One region of the Exiguobacterium sp. s125 genome, then DNA from elsewhere that is predicted to be linked to it. Evidence: predicted binding sites of a transcription regulator. Region 1 holds the regulator's gene; each other region holds the start of a gene.

Region 1 (3,282 bases):
TTTGATGCCCATCATTTGATTTTTGAACGAACCACGAAATGCTTCTAAATAGGCCGTTCTTAATTCTTTTTGTTCCGCCGTCTCAGCTTCCGTTAACGGTTCGACTTTTGATTTATTGGCAAGTTCATTAATTCGATCGAGTTGTTCTTGTGATAACATAATATCCCTCTTTCTCTTTGACTCAACGCGGAGCACTTTAATAGTAACCTTACTGTAAAAGACCCGAAAAAAAAAAGCAAGTTTGTCGCGTCAAGATGACACAACACCTGCTTTCATTCATAAGACTGGACAACTTCTTTATATTCAAGATAACGCCGGTTGACCGTCGCTTTCGAAATATCATGCCCCATGCCGCGTAAGGTCGTCGCGATGTCAGCAAACGTCAAACCAAGTTCACGTAATCGAACGATTTCTTCAATCGGGACTTCCTTTCGACTGCGGCCGGCATTCTCGCCTTGGCGATTGAGATTTTGTTCGGGTCTAAAACCATTATCGACAGCCCGTCTCATGCCGCGTGCAATTTTTGCATTGTGGAGCTTACGCTGGTATTCCTCAACGAGTGAAACGATTTCGAGGACCATTGCTTCCGCATCCGCCAGTTGGTATTCACCGTCTGACTCCATCGTCATCAACTGGACATCATGTTTTTTGAGCGTATGCAAAATCGCGATTTTGGCGTTTCCTCGTCCGATTCGTGTATCGTCCGTCACGAGCACCGCTTCCACCAGATGACGCGTTACATAATCAAGAACGGTCAACATCCCTTCTCGCTCTACATCATAGCCACTTTCTTTTTCGACGATGATATCTATGATTTCAAATCCTTTTGTTAAAGCGAGTCCCGACAGTTCTGCTCTTTGCCGCTCCAGTGAGCTCTCTTGTGCTTCTTTTTCCGTCGAGACGCGACAGTAGATTACTACTTTCATCGTACCTCACACCCCTGTTCGTTCATTCAACAACTTTTATATTCTGTCATTGTTGTGCGATTGGTACAACGATTTTGTCTTTCGAAATGACATGTTTTGTTTCGAGCTCATTGTTCTTGATCAGCCAGTCGATGTATTCCTGGTTCGTCATCGAACCATCATTGTAGACTTCTGCAACTTGTTCGACCGTTACGTTCTCATCGACCGTGACTGACGCCGTGAGTAATTGGTGGACCTTTTCATCCGGTCGTGGTGTTAAAAGAAAAAGAATGAAAGCAAAACTGAGCGTATAAAACAGAATTGAAAAGGCATGAGTACGAATAGAATGAATCATCATGAATCCCTCCAAATAGGTTATTAGAATAAATGTTCTCGGAACAATTGTTCGCATAATCTATAATAAACACAGAACCAGTGTTCGGTCAATACAAAAACATCGAACAATTGTTTGTACGCTCATTTGTTCTATGTTATAGTAATTCTAGAAACATATATTCCTAAATCCTAAAAAAACCAATCCGGAAAGAGGTGGCAATTCGTATGCGGAAAATGTCTAAACGTCAACAAGAAATCCTTGACTACATCATCGCTGAAGTGAAGTTAAAGGGCTATCCACCTTCAGTTCGCGAAATCGGTGAAGCTGTTGGTCTTGCTTCAAGCTCAACGGTACACGGTCATTTGGATCGTCTAGAAAAACGTGGACTGATTCGCCGTGACCCGACGAAACCACGCGCGATTGAAATATTGCTTGATAAACCTGAAGAAATCAACGAAGCGATCGTCCATGTCCCCGTTATCGGCAAGGTAACTGCCGGACTTCCGATCACTGCGATTGAAAACATAGAAGAGCATTTCCCACTCCCTGCACATTATGTAGGAAATGAAACCGTCTTTATGTTGACGATTGATGGCGAATCGATGATTAATGCAGGTATTCTTGATGGCGATCGTGTTATCGTGCGTCAACAAAACACAGCAGAAAACGGGGAGATTGTCGTTGCGATGACCGAAGATAGCGAAGCGACAGTCAAACGGTTCTTCTTAGAAGATCAACAGGTACGTCTTCAACCAGAAAATGACTCGATGGACCCGATGTATTTCGATAACGTGTCGATTCTTGGCAAGGTCATCGGCGTTTACCGGACGATTCACTAAGAGAGGGACCAGCTGAGCTGGTCTTTTTTCATGCCTTCTGGAAATGTACATGATACGGTCAACTCCGTTGCCCTCACGGGATATGTTGTTTATTCGGTCGCAACGAACCAAACGGATTGGCTCCCGACCGCTGTCGGAATCGCCGTCGGGACCTTATGGCTTTCGCCCGACTTAGACTTAAAATCGGAACCTTACTATCGTTTTGGCCCTTTGCGTGTCCTTTGGATGCCATACGTCAAAATTATGCCGCACCGCTCCATCTGGTCGCATGGCTTAATCATCGGAGATGTCATCCGCCTACTCTACAGTGCCGCTTTATTGATTCCGCTCCTCTTTTTAGCCTTCTATAGTGAAATCATCCAAGCAAGCACGGTCGACTCATTGATTGACGTCATGCCTGCTTTTATTATCGGTGTGATGACCGCAAGTACGATTCATATCATCCTTGATCATACGAGTAGTTGGTTCCGCCCTAAAAAGAAACGAAAAAAACGTCGATCCTGACTTTTTCCATTCAATCATGGAAAAAGTCTTTTTATTATCCAATTCTATTTTTTTTAAACCTAAATAATGAAAATTTCGATTCTTATATTTCAATTATTTGTATTGAAAACGTTATCAATTCGGGTTAGGTTTAAATAGAAAGGCATTATTCGCTTTAATCCAAAGGGAGGGTTTTTGCATGAGTAATTTTATCAGTGAGATGATGGGAACATTGATTCTCATCCTACTCGGGGATGGCGTCGTCGCCGGTGTCGTTCTGAAGAAAACCAAGTCTGAAAATGGTGGCTGGATTGTCATCACGCTCGCTTGGGGTCTCGCCGTTATGACCGGTGTTTACGTCGCGGCATCCAGTGGTGCCCACTTGAACCCAGCGGTTACTTTGTCGCTCGCGCTCAATTCTGACTTATCGTGGGCAGATGTACCTATCTATATCGCTGCTCAACTTGTCGGAGCATTCCTTGGCGCAGTACTCGTTTGGCTTCATTACATGAAACATTTTGAAGCGACAGAAGATCAAGCCGCAAAACTCGGTGTCTTCGCGACAGGTCCAGCAATCCGTCATACGGGATCAAACTTAGTATCTGAGATCATCGGGACATTCGTTCTCGTCTTTGGTATCTTGGCGCTTGGAGCGAATACGTTTGCAGACGGACTCAATCCATTGATCGTCGGTCTCCTCGTAGTCGTCATCGGTCTT
Region 2 (3,282 bases), on a different contig from region 1:
AATTGAAGCAGCACGACATATCTTAGGACCAAACCGAAAAACGCCGGTTTTAATTGATTGGCAAGCACAAACCATCTTCTTTCCGACGACAGCTAAAGAAAAGGCGGAGTGCATCTGGATTAACTTTAAACAAATGAAGACCGTTAAGAAGAGTGGCGGAAAGGTGCAAGTCGAGTTTCAAACAGGACAGCGGATTGATACGGCCGCATCTGCCTATAGTATTGAACGACAGCGGATTAAAACCCTAGAATTAGCTTACGAAATGCAACGACGCTTCCAGGGAACGGGACATGAACACGTTTAACAAGTGCAGAAAAGTGGAACACTCTAACAGGAAACGTTACCAATGAGAGCGAAATGAACTTGAGTAGAAACTGAATGCGCATTGAAGGGGAGGTGAAGCGACCGATCTGGTCGCTACACGATGAATGAATCATATGAATGGTTAAACCGTAGAAAATTACAGCCGGGCTTCGGTGTTAATGGAGGACGCCGTTTTATTAGTTCACGGATCGTCCGTCCAGAAAACACGCCCGGCAAACGAATTAAAGATATTAAGCGAACACGCCAACTCATCGTCGACGAGGCAGGAAATCGACGTTGGGTGACAAAGCGAGTAGTCGTCACAGATGCATCAAAACATATGACGATTAACCGCCGCACATCGATTGCGCAAAAAGAAGTAACAGAATCTCGCTTAGAGCAAGTGAAGCAAAAATTATCTTCGAAGAAAGTATTGATTCCCGTTTTAGCGGCGACAGGGCTTGCCGTTGCCGGAGGGGTACTCGCATATGTACTTCGTCGCAAAAAAAGAAACACTCCCGAGAGTGAATAAACAAGCGTATAAGAAAAAAGCCGCGTCCCTCATTTAATCCAGGGACGCGGCTTTCTCTATACATAACCTATCTTAAAGGAAACGTTTTCGAATCGAAGTTGAGAGTGCTTTCTCTGCAATTTCTTCGAGCTGTTTCAAATTCGTCGCGTCAAAACTATCATTATAGAAGCGACCAACGAATTCGACACGATCATAATCGAGTTCCTTGAAAATCAAATGCTTGTGGTCATCATAAAAGACGACACGGAAGTAATCAGAACCGCGCTCTAATGTGACGAGCCCTTTAATATGTTCGAGTTTCTTTTGCTCGTCAGACTTTTCTTCTTCAACCGGTTCCTCTGCAGTTTTCGCCTCTGCTTGTTCGAGTGCCGATTTCACTAAATCAGGTTTCTTATCTTGTTCTTCAGTCATAATTATCGCCTCCATCTTTCATTTTACATGGAAATGGACAGATGAGAAAGAAAAATCCCTCACGGTTCCTGATGAGCCTCACAAATCCGTAAGACGTTTAATGCACCAATTCGTAAGCGCTCCATCAAACGTTCAGCTACAGCTCGATTGGAAATTGTCTCATAGATGGCCACTTCCATCAACTCCATCCAGCGAAAGGCGTGTTGCTGTTCAATTGGTAAGAGTCGGTGAATCATCGCTAAATTCGTCCGCGAATCATCTAACTCATATTGGCGTGGACCACCTGTTAAGTGTGTCAAAAAAATAACTTGCGCCTGCTCGACACGTTGACGATCATCAGGAAAAATCGGACGAAGTATGGGGTCGGCATAAACAAGTTGATAAAAGCGAGCGACTAGCTGTTCAAGCATCGGTTGTTTTCCGATGTCATCATATAGCATGGTATTCCTCCTGTCTAACTAATTTTAATTGGCTTCAGTGTAGCAAAAATAAGTAGAAAAATATAGCTTCAAAAACGGACGTTTGTTCGTGTTTTATGAGATAATGACGTATACAAAAACGAGCTAAGGGAGGAACTGATGACCATGAATCATATGCACCTCGGTCGTGCCGGAACCGGAAAAACCACAAAATTAATAGAGACTGTAATCAATGAGCTCGAGGAGCGACCACTTGGAGAGCCGATTTATTTTATCGTCCCCGATCAAATGTCATTTGAGATGGAACGTCGAATTGCGACGGATGCCCGCCTATCTGGATTAGTACGGATGGAAGTCATGAGTTTGCGGCGCTTTGCTTTTCATATCATGCGGGATCATGGCAATCAGGCGATTCCGTTTTTAGACGAGACAGGGACACAGTTGTTATTACGTCAAGTCGTCGAAGAAGTTGAAAATGAGTTAAAGATTTTCAAACGGACAAAGAATATGCCCGGGTTTTACAAGGGGCTTGATGAACTGATTGCTACGTTCAAACGTTCGCTCGTCGCTCCAGACATGTTACGTCAAATTAGCGGACTTTCTCCGGAACGCTCGCCGAAACTAAATGATTTAGCTCTGATTTATGAGCGGTTCTCAGAACGCATCGTGGATAAAGCGCTTCATGCAGATGATTACTATACAACGTTACTCGACTTGTTACCGACAGCAGGTCTTGGTAATACACAATTCTTTATTGATGGTTTCTATGAGTTTTCGTTACAGGAACAACAGGTGTTGCTTAAATTGATGGAACTAGCAAAAGAAGTGCATATCAGCTTTACAATCGATGTGAGCGATCCCTATGCGAAACAGACGGAGTTTGGGGTCTCCCAACGTTGTTATATGCAATTGCTCGAACAGATGCAAGACCGACAGCTCGAGCATGAAGAGGTCCATTATGAACGGACGATTAAGTTCAAGTCGGAAGGACTGCAAACATTAGAACAATCATTGATGAGTCCTGCCTATCCTCCTGTCGATCATGAAGTGGACGGGGTCACGGTGACAGCTGCCGTCAATCGCCAAGTTGAAACGGAAGCCGCTGTCCGCCAGGCAATCCAACTCGTGCGCCAGCATGGTTACCGGTTCAATGAAATTGCTTTTATCGTACGACATCTTGAACCGTATGCGGATCATTTAGAACGTGCGTTTCAGCTCTATGATATTCCGTATTTCCTTGATAAGCGGGAAACGATGATTCATCATCCGATTGTTGAATTGATTCAGTCTGCTTTAGAGCTCGTCGTCGCCGGTTACCGTGAAGAAGCAGTCTTTCGTCTGCTGAAAACGGAATTGATGCCACTCCCGGCAGATGATCAACGGCTCGCGCTTGATCGATTAGAGACGTTTGTCTTAGAACGTGGCATTAAAGGCACGATGTGGCAAAAGCCGTGGCAATTGAAACGACGCTTAACGGATGAAGTCAGTCTGACGGCGGAGGAACTCGAAGAAGAGGATGAGTTAAACCGGATGCGTCAATTCGTCGTCGATGCGATTACACCGTTACAAGACCGGTTGAAGAAATCAAAAACAATGAGTGAACATACGCGTTCGCTT
Region 3 (3,282 bases), on a different contig from region 1:
TCGGTGACCGGAAATACTGGGCGTTCACGAATGAGCATGGTCAGCTGGTCCGCGTCATCGCGAAGAAGATCGTCCTCCAGAATGATGCGACAGAAGACGTCTCGCGTGACGGACGCTACTACTCTGATGAGGCGAAGGTGCCTGGCGTCGAACGCGCAGACCTCGATGAAGGACATATCATCGCCGACTCGCTCGGTGGCGTCTCGAACGCTTACAACATCACTCCGCAGGACAGTACACTGAATCGTCATGGTGATCAGGCGTACATGGAGGACGTCATCCGCAAGGCGGGTGGCGCAACGAACTTTGAAGTGCAGATCACCTATCCGAATACGTCGACGATGATTCCATCTGCGTATCAGTATACGTATACGGTCCGCGGGAATACCGTCGTCGACCGGTTCAAGAACGGTAATCCAGACGAGACAAATGCTGCACTTGGTCTGACGAAGAAAAAGGAGACGAAAAAAGAACCAACATCGAAATCAGCTCCTAATACTGCAGCGACCGAAGACGTCTCGCGCGTCGATACCGACGGCAATGGTCAAGTGACGATCCAGGAAGCGAAGGACGCAGGCTTTGCGATGCCAATCACGGAGAAGCACTGGTTGTATCAATATATGCGGGACAACGACCATGACGGAATGGTCGGAGAATGAACAATTGATCCTTGGGACAAGTGCATCTTGCACTTGTCTTTTTGTATTACTTATTTATATAACAGTTCAGTTTTTATCTGTTTTATCTTCAAAATACATGATAAAATTTACAATATAATCATGTTAAGGAGTTTTTAAATGGGTAAATTAGATGCAATTAACAACCAGTTAGAAAATAGTACTTTTCCAATTAGTTTGAGTACGCTAGAAGACTTAAAAATGAAGTTACCAAAAATCGAACGATCTTACATCGAAATCACATTAAAGGCATTGAGAAAAGAATTTAAGTCCGATCAGCTTTTTTATGCGTTAGAAGGTGTTCAACCATCTTTAACTAAGTATGGCTTTCTTCTAATGACAGAAACAGATGTAGTTCTCTCTATTCATAAAGGTTCGATCATGCCAAGTGGGACAATTGAAAAGATTCCGTTTGCTAAAATTAAAGAAGTAGATTTTGATATCATTCCAATTCCAATTAATCCGTTTGGTGTAAACGAAGGAATAATTTATCTGACACATAAAAAAGGATTTGGGAGTAAAAAACTTACGATTCGTGACGTTACTGTAAGTCGACTCGATTCACTTGTAGAACAGTTGAGATACGCGGCGAATCAAAACAACTAAGGAGGCAATTGTAATGGGATTATTTGATATGTTTAAAGGTGACAGTACAAAAAGTAAACAAGGCATGCACCCTCATTTTGCATTCGCAACATCGCTTGTCTACATGATGGCTTCAGATGGAGAGTTCGATAACGAAGAGATTGGTCAACTACTAGCTGTGCTAGGTGGAAAGAGTAAGAAAGGCACAATTCGTATTGGTGATAACAATGATGATTTAATGGAAAAAGTATTTAAATACTTTGATCGTAATTCTATCGATACATTCTTGGCAGAGGCTGCACCAGTATTAAATCATGAGCAAAAACTCTGTATTCTTGCTAATCTAGTGGACTCTTCGCTATCTGATGGAGAAGCAGAGCGAGAAGAACAAGCCATGTTTAATAAATTCATGACAGCATTCGGAGTAACAGAACAAGAATTTGCTCCAATCTTCAAAGTTATTGCGATGAAAAACGACCGTTCTGTATTTAAAAATTAAGCTATACATCTTTTATCTCAACGTCTAACAATCGCTCATTCGATTGTTAGACGTTTTTTGCTTTGAAAACTTAAAGCTCCTATTTTTTCAACTAACAAACATCATTGATGTATTGTTCTAAGAAATTGATTGAAGAACATAGTTCCGCGGAACATAATAAGAACAAACGTTCTTATTATGAAAAGGGGTGCTTTAGATGAGTTATGAAGATCGGGGCAATAAGAAATGGATTCCGTTCCTGATGCCTGAACATAAAGGATTGCTGAAACGCTATTACCAGGAGGTCCATCATTTCAAGTTCGAGGATACGGAGGAACCAATCGATGGAACGATCGAGAACGCCTTGAACGACGCCATCTTCAGCGGAGACATCGTCACGGTGACGGCGATGAATGGTCCCTTGACGCATCGTTTCGATGCCTTCGTCGAGAAGCTCGATTACGTGCGAGAGGAGGTCCATCTCGTCAAACGCAACCTCGACGTCGAGATCGTCGCGTTCAAGCAAATAGTAAGCGTTCAAATGTTAGGATGAAATGTGATCATCAGTCGTGCGTGTCTTCATATAGTCAGCATGCACGAAGGATGATACGGCGTCTTTTTGCATCACGATAGCGTTTTGTTTTAAGTTCATCGTGCATGCGTCGCTTTTCTAATGAAGCTTGACGAATGCACGAGTGACTTCATCCAGTCATTTATTTTGAAGTGGATTGCTGTGATCTAGCGTCTTTTCCCTATTATTCACTCTTTTACTATTTCAACTGCGCCGTAAGATGAATCGCTACCTTGACATGCTATCCTCTAGGGAACCACAGCATGACCGCTACACCGATCAAGCAAATAAAGGCTCCCACCCAGTCATAAAAATCGGGTACTTTCTTGTCTATTCCCCATCCCCAGAGCACAGAGAGGACGATAAAAACACCACCGTAAGCAGCATACACCTTCCCAAAGCTCGGAAATGTTTGAAGTGTTGCGATGATGCCATACAGCGCCAACAAGATACCTCCCGTTACTCCCATATGTATCGATCTTCCTTCTCGTAACCAAAGCCATATCAAATAGCCTCCACCGATTTCAGCAAGTCCTGCGATAAAAAATAAGATTAGTGATACGCCCAATTTCAGTCTCCTTCCGTCAGTTCCTTTATTTTTTAAGTCAATCGTCTCGTTCACGCCTTAACGACTTGTAGGTCACTTTTAATTTTCGACTCACTTTCTTTATTGCTTATTCAACTTCATACCTTTTACAATGCAGATCATAAGTGAAGGCTCTGATGACGAAAAATCGTCAAAAGAGCCCTTCCTGTATTTCCATTACCTTGATTTCACATAAAATTGAAGAGGATAGCTATCCTTTTTCGCGCCTCTTCCCGAGTGGATCATCCTTGAAAAGTACTCTCTTATTCTTCGGAGGAATCAGCTGTTCCATTTCAAATAAGCCTTTCCCCTAGACATTCTGGAGGTCTCTTAGCTAATTCAGACGCGATTATCTGACGTCATCACATCTGTTTCAATAAATCAG

The links. Region 1 encodes LexA, which represses DNA repair genes until DNA is damaged. Its sites were predicted from a motif close to CGAACATATGTTCG; they were not measured.
Region 2: a site for LexA is predicted at 1,762-1,775, ahead of addB (helicase-exonuclease AddAB subunit AddB). Genes of this name have one in related genera too.
Region 3: a site for LexA is predicted at 1,921-1,934, ahead of KNQ05_RS14665 (YolD-like family protein). Genes of this name have one in related genera too.

What each region holds. Positions count from the first base shown of each region.
Region 1 covers NZ_JACSMI010000001.1:1,444,098-1,447,379, forward strand. The annotation lists gene KNQ05_RS07365 (DUF896 domain-containing protein) at 1-159, opposite strand, end outside; gene KNQ05_RS07370 (YneB family resolvase-like protein) at 273-926, opposite strand; gene yneA (cell division suppressor protein YneA) at 973-1,260, opposite strand; gene lexA (transcriptional repressor LexA) at 1,467-2,081, shown strand; gene KNQ05_RS07385 (metal-binding protein) at 2,112-2,585, shown strand; gene KNQ05_RS07390 (MIP/aquaporin family protein) at 2,764-3,282, shown strand, end outside.
Region 2 covers NZ_JACSMI010000002.1:65,390-68,671, forward strand. The annotation lists gene KNQ05_RS08045 (competence protein ComK) at 1-304, shown strand, start outside; gene KNQ05_RS08050 (hypothetical protein) at 425-835, shown strand; gene KNQ05_RS08055 (hypothetical protein) at 908-1,246, opposite strand; gene KNQ05_RS08060 (truncated hemoglobin) at 1,306-1,686, opposite strand; gene addB (helicase-exonuclease AddAB subunit AddB) at 1,825-3,282, shown strand, end outside.
Region 3 covers NZ_JACSMI010000008.1:87,369-90,650, forward strand. The annotation lists gene KNQ05_RS14650 (DNA/RNA non-specific endonuclease) at 1-659, shown strand, start outside; gene KNQ05_RS14655 (hypothetical protein) at 798-1,283, shown strand; gene KNQ05_RS14660 (tellurite resistance TerB family protein) at 1,297-1,761, shown strand; gene KNQ05_RS14665 (YolD-like family protein) at 1,958-2,293, shown strand; gene KNQ05_RS14670 (YnfA family protein) at 2,553-2,879, opposite strand; gene KNQ05_RS14675 (RrF2 family transcriptional regulator) at 3,260-3,282, opposite strand, start outside.